Regions from separate parts of the Acidaminobacter sp. QWL-03 genome, predicted to be linked through region 2. Evidence: a T-box and tRNA genes for the amino acid it is inferred to sense, from the RefSeq annotation. Region 2 holds a T-box; the other holds one or more tRNA genes.

Region 1 (3,277 bases), 380 kb from region 2:
CTTTCAATAACTTCGATAATCTTCGGACTGATGCCCTTGATATCTTCAAAGACATATTTTGCCTCGTGTCGCGTCCCCGAAATTCGGGAACGGATCGAGTGCTGCTGGTCTTCCAGTTCATCAAAGCTTCTCAGCGTAATGATGTTGCCCCGTTTGGTCTTATCTGAAAAAATGGGGGATACTTTGATGACCAGATTGACGCCGCCTACCGAAATCAGTTTTTCCGAAGCCTTCAGGCGCCTGGAATCGTCCCCCATCCGCAGTTCCGGAAGAATATCCGAAATCCCGAAGCCCTCAATGAATTCCGACCGGTTTCTGAGCATGGACTTCGCCTTCTGGTTGGCAAGATAGATCTGACTCATCAAATCTGTGAGAATGATGCCGTCATCCATCAGCTCCATCAGTGCTTTAATCTGATCCAGAAGATTTTCGTTTTCACCCAGCAGTTTCGTGACACCGCCAGAGGTCAGCACCGCACTGCTGCGCGCGTTTCTGGCTTCTTCCGAATTGAAAATGCCGTCAATCTGCATCTTTTCAGCGAGCTCAATCACGCTTTCCACGTCCAAAACCCGCTCACCAAAGTTGATGACCTGTTCCATCCCAGGCGGCATCAGCTGCATTTCGTTTGGCGTAATGGCCACTCTGATGCTCATGTCTCTGGTACTTTCATCCCCATAGTACGGCACTAAATCTAAATTTTTGTAGCCCGCTTCATAGATTTGTGTGATAACTTCCATGCACTTCCTGTTGTCAATATTGACCAGCAGAATCTTCTCTCCGGAGGGCAGATCCTTCAGCATGTCAATCTGCGCTTTGCTCATGGTGAACCGCAGCGCTTGCAGCACCGAGGACTCTTTGATCTTGTCATAGATCAGCTTGAACACCGTAAACCCCGAGATCGCGATATATTTTTCCCGGATATATGGCATGCTGTCAACGGCCTCCGCGGAGTAGGCGTTGATTTTCGCCTGATTTCCAAAATAGACTGTCAGACACTCTTTTATGAAATCAGCGTAACTTTGCTCATTCGCAACGACGGCTATTTCTTTCATACCCATAAATTCCTTTCATTTATGATGCCATTCACCTAATCTGACTTTTTTGTGATTACCTGGCAACTGTCCCTTTAACTCCGGCCAGTACCTGAGCACTTTAGCCGATGGTCACGTTTCCAACCATCGGCCGAATCCCGCCAGCCTTGTACCGACAAGAAATTCCGCCAAGTCTTACTTTCTCAAAATTTTGTCCATGGTTTTCCCTTTGGCCAGCTCGTCGATCAGCTTATCCAGATAACGCACTTCCCTCATGACGGGATCCTCAATATCTTCCACTCTGACACCGCAAATCACACCTTTGATATGAGCCCGGGAAGGATTCATCAGCGGCGCCTTGGCAAAGAACGTCTCAAAATCTGTCTGCTGATCCATCAGCGCCACAAGCTCTTCCTGGCTGTATCCCGTCAGCCAGCGGATGATCTCATCAACTTCCGCCTTCGTGCGCCCTTTTTTCTCCGCCTTCGCGACATATAAAGGATAGACACTGCCCACGCGCATTGCATAAACGCGGTTTTTATCCATGATCCAGCCTCACTTTCCATGATAATTTCGGTATTTCATCTCACTTCATCCATGCTGCTGTTTCTTTATATTTATTATAGCAGATTAGAGTGGTTTCCCGTCAAACTATAGAAAAAACGAAAAAATGCCAGATTCTCAACTCGTGAGAATCTGGCATTTCCAATGGTTTGAAGTGGAGCCGGCAATGGGACTCGAACCCGCGACCTGCTGATTACGATTCAGCTGCTCTACCAATTGAGCTATGCCGGCATGATCAAAGAAATCAAAAATGTGGTAGCGGTGGGCGGATTCGAACCACCGACCTTCCGGGTATGAACCGGACGCTCTAGCCAACTAAGCTACACCGCCAAGGCCAGGATTTGAAGCCATGCTCCAGGCACCCTGTAAACACATACATTATATTACACGATCCCTTAGACCACGTCAAGCCAGTATTTTACCATTTTTATGCCCACCGAAACCCTGCCGCCCCGGCTCGATCTCATACTGTGCTGGATTTTAACCACTTCACAGTTTAAGATAACCCCTCGACACCAGCAGACCTTCAAGATTGTCATAGTCACTGACCTCATAACCAGTCATGTCAAATGCCTTCAAAATCGTCTCCAGCACCAGCGCCCCGGCAATAATGATATCCGCCCGCTTAGGCTGCAGCCCGGGCACCTCGCGCCGCGCCTCGAGCGTCATTCCCGACAGTCTGAGGATCATGTGATCCAGAGCCGAAGCGGAGATTTCAAAGCCTTGAATGCGTTCACGGTCATAATCTTTCATTCCAAGCGCAATTGCGCCAAGCGTCGTCGCCGTTCCGCCAATCCCCACGGCTGACTCCGGCTTATATCCAAGCACGAGCTCCCGCCATGTCTTCAGCTGTGTCAGCGCGTCTGCCCTAAGCGCATCCAGCTCCGCCTCTGCAGGTGGATCACTCATAAGCCACCGCTCAGTCATCCTCACTGCCCCAAGTGGCAGAGAAACCTTATGTGCGATACCCTCAAAATCCCCCAGAATGAGTTCTGCGCTTCCGCCGCCAATATCTATGACAAGCACCCGGCCAGGATGCACCATGCCGGCTAAGACCCCTTGGAAGCCCAGTACAGCCTCCTCATCACCGCTGACAATTTCAACCGGTACATCCGTCTCAAGCTCAACGCGTCTTGCGAAGTCCTGACCATTGCCCGCTTCACGAACTGCGCTTGTTGCAAAAGCGCCTAAAAGCCGGGATCCGCGACCATCGGCCAAAGCCTTGAACGCTTGGACCGCTTCAACGGTCTCATCCATGGACGTCTGCCGGAGCAGCCCGGTCTGGTCCACACCCGCGCCCAATCGCGTCATGCTGAGCAGCTTCTCAGCACCGACCAGCTTTTCGCCTTCCAACTCTGCCATAAGGAGACGAATAGAATTACTCCCCATATCAATGACCGAGATTTTCTCCACCCTGTTCCACCTCTTCTTCAATTATAAAAAAAATCGCCGGTCCAGGCCGGCGAATTGTACTACTTTGTTTTCGTGCTGAAGCCGTTGCCTCTGCGGCTCGACTTGGCATTCTTTTTAATGCCTTTAAGTTTGTCATCCGAGTCTTTCATAAAGCTCGTCAGCATATCTTCAAAGCCACCGCCCGAACTAGGCCGATCGGATCTAAAATTCTGAGGCTTTGGTGAAAAATATGGTGCCGGACTTGAAGGACGATTACCTGGACGCTGATC
Region 2 (3,277 bases):
CTTCATCAGAAATCTGATTGACATTTTTAGTAATCCCTGGTGCTTCTTCAAGGACTTTATCAATATTGGCTCTGTGATCATCAACAATTTTCATGATGTCTTTGAACGAGCGGTAGAAACGGATCAGGACCAATAAGATAAAAATAAGTATGGCGACGAGCAATGCCCAGAGTACTAGCATGCCAACGTCTTTGAGTGTGAAGACCAATTGTGAATTCAAAAAGATACCCCCTCATATTTTCTGCTGCCTAATTGTCCGTGATGAGTACTGAGAACTGATTATCTTATTTGTACCCTATTTTCATATTTTACACGAAATTGTTGCAAAGGGCTAAAATAAAAAAAGCCGCAGAAATTTGCGGCGTTTTCTCAGCTCTTTTTCGTCAAGGTGTAACGGAGATCGTTGATGGTGATGCCTTCTGCTTCAATAAACAGCGTGGCATCATCAAACTCGATGTTGAAGTTGGGGACTGAAATGGAGGATTCGAGATTATAAAATTCAATCTCTTCATCCTGATTCTGGACCACAGCGAACTCACCGAAGCCGTCGTGGAGATAAGAGACCGTTTTCATAGTGGACCGCTTGCCTGGGATGGTGGTGTCGGGTTGTCCTGGATCACTGTAAAAAAACGCGTTGACGCCTTCAAAGACAAGATCGAACCGCTTTTCCCGGTCGCCCGCTTCTGAGCCCTGGATTCGAATACATTCTTCCTTAAAATCAATGTTCATAAGATCCAGCTCGATTTGCCGGATTTGATTGAGTTGGTCATTCAAATACTTGCTCATATCTATGCACCTCTTTAATGATTCCTTACGTCTGGGTATGCTGAGAGTTCTCTATGGTTTTATCATATTACGCAAAGGGAAGCAACTTGTTTTTATGGCCAAGTTTGAACTTTGTTTAATACCGCATAGTTTGGTGACGCGGACAAAAACAAAGTTGGGGACTGTCACCAACTCAAATTTGGTGCCAGAGCTCCAAACAATTCTCGCGCAATTTCATTTGAAAGTACAAAACTTGCACCCCACTACACGTTGTGCTATAATGTGGTACAATTGATATGAAAAGGTTATGACGGGAAGAGTAACACCTTGTAATTTGCCTTCAGAGAGCCGGGATTTGGTGCGAACCGGCGGCAGGCGGAGTGTGAAGATGGCCCCTGAACCGCGCAGCTGAAACGACAAACCTATGTCGGTTAGGCAGCGCCGTCTGGCAGACGTTAGAAAGCCTGCTACAGACCTGAAAGCATCAGGCCTGCAGCGCTGAGGCGCGATTCGTCGCGTGAAGCAAGGTGGTACCGCGAACAGAACCTTCGTCCTTGAGGAATCAGGACGGAGGTTTATCTTTTTTTAGGCAGCCCGAATCAAAAATTTTGAAAGGAAGTGCGATATGACTTCAAAAGGCTCATTCTACATCACTACCCCCATCTACTACCCAAGCTCGAAACTCCACATAGGCCACACCTATACCACGGTCGCCGCAGACGTCATGGCCAGGTACAAGCGTGCCCAGGGCTTCGACGTCATGTTCCTGACTGGCACGGACGAGCACGGACAAAAGATTGAAAACGTCGCGAAGGCCCAGGGAAAAGCACCAAAGGAATTCCTCGACAAAGTCGTCGCGGAAATCAAAGACCTCTGGAAAGTCATGGAGATCTCCTACGACAAATTCATCCGTACCACGGACGACTACCATGAGCGCCGCGTGCAGATGATGTTTGAGAAGCTCTACGAAAAGGGCGATATCTACAAAGGCACTTATGAGGGCATGTACTGCACCCCTTGCGAGTCCTTCTGGACGGAATCCCAGCTCGTGGACCACAAATGCCCGGACTGCGGCCGCGACGTCACCAAGACCAGCGAAGAAGCTTACTTCTTTAAAATGTCCAAGTACCAGGACCGTCTCCTGGACCTCTTTGAAAACGTCGAAGGCTTCGCGGAGCCCAAGTCCCGCGTCAACGAAATGGTCAACAACTTCATCAAGCCAGGCCTTGAAGATCTCTGCGTCACCCGGACCTCCTTTGACTGGGGTATCCCGGTGCCGTTTGATCCCAAGCACGTCATCTACGTCTGGCTGGACGCCCTAAGCAACTACGTCACCGCCCTGGGCTACCCTGAAGAAGTGGACGGCGACTTCGCGAAATTCTGGCCGGCGGACGTTCACCTCGTCGGCAAGGAAATTGTCCGCTTCCACACCATCATCTGGCCGGCCATGTTGATGGCCCTGGACGTGCCGGTGCCTAAGAAGGTCTTCGGCCACGGCTGGATCCTCCTCGAAGGCGGCAAAATGTCAAAATCCAAGGGCAACATTGTCGACCCGGTTGTCCTGATCGACCGCTACGGCGTCGACGCCCTCAAATACTTCCTCCTGCGCGAGTACTCCTTTGGCCAGGACGGCATCTTCACCAACGAAGTCCTGCTTAACCGTCTGAACTCCGACCTGGCGAACGACCTGGGCAACCTGGTTTCCCGCACCATCGCCATGATCGAGAAATATAACGACGGTCTCATCAGAAAAAGCAGTGCGACCACGGCATTTGACGCCTCCTTGTCAGAGCTCGCTGAGGAGACCATCGGCAAAGTGGAGGAGAAGCTTGACAAGCTGGACTTCTCAAACGCCCTGGACGAGATCTGGAAGCTGGTCCGCCGTACCAACAAATACATTGACGAGACAGCGCCGTGGGTCCTCGCCAAGGACGAGCAGCAGAAGGATGTCCTCGACACGGTGCTCTACAACCTGGCGGAGGCCATCCGCATAGTGTCCGCGCTCATCCAGCCGTTCATGGTTCACACCTCCCGCAAAATCTGGGATCAGCTCGGCCTCGAAGAGGGCAGCTTGACCCATTGGGACAGCGCCCGAAGTTTTGGTCTGCTCCCAGAAGGCCTGAAAGTGCAGAAGGCGGACGCGCTCTTCCCGCGCATCGACATCCCTAAGGAGCTCGAGGCCCTGGCCGCACTGGGCGCGCCTGCAGAGGAGCCTGGCGCTACGGAGAAAAAGGAAGAGGCACCAACCAAGGAAGCTAAGGAAGCCCCTAAAGACAAGGTTTCTGCCGATGGTCACACCACCCCAGAATCCTCCGAAATCACCATTGACGAGTTCGCCAAGGTTCAGCTCAAGGTCGCGGAAATCGTGGCCTGCGAGCGTCATCCTAACGCGGACAAACTCCTGGTGCTCCAGCTCAAAGTAGGCGAAGAGTCACGCCAGGTCGTCAGCGGCATCTCCAAGTTCTTCGAACCAGAGGCGCTGGTGGGCCGTAAAGTCATCCTCGTCGCTAAC

The links. The T-box of region 2 lies ahead of metG (methionine--tRNA ligase). A T-box ahead of a tRNA ligase gene usually reads a tRNA of that ligase, here a tRNA-Met.
Region 1: it encodes a tRNA-Met, which carries the amino acid that the T-box ahead of metG (methionine--tRNA ligase) is inferred to sense. The anticodon was not compared.

The regions. Positions count from the first base shown of each region.
Region 1 covers NZ_CM178752.1:2,385,969-2,389,245, forward strand. The annotation lists gene AC4PHM_RS11305 (sigma-54 interaction domain-containing protein) at 1-1,052, opposite strand, end outside; gene AC4PHM_RS11310 (DUF2200 domain-containing protein) at 1,227-1,577, opposite strand; tRNA gene AC4PHM_RS11315 (tRNA-Thr) at 1,751-1,826, opposite strand; tRNA gene AC4PHM_RS11320 (tRNA-Met) at 1,849-1,925, opposite strand; gene AC4PHM_RS11325 (Ppx/GppA phosphatase family protein) at 2,085-3,008, opposite strand; gene AC4PHM_RS11330 (S1 RNA-binding domain-containing protein) at 3,068-3,277, opposite strand, start outside.
Region 2 covers NZ_CM178752.1:2,762,305-2,765,581, forward strand. The annotation lists gene AC4PHM_RS12935 (hypothetical protein) at 1-220, opposite strand, end outside; gene AC4PHM_RS12940 (YxiG family protein) at 370-786, opposite strand; T-box leader at 1,064-1,324, shown strand; gene metG (methionine--tRNA ligase) at 1,391-3,277, shown strand, end outside.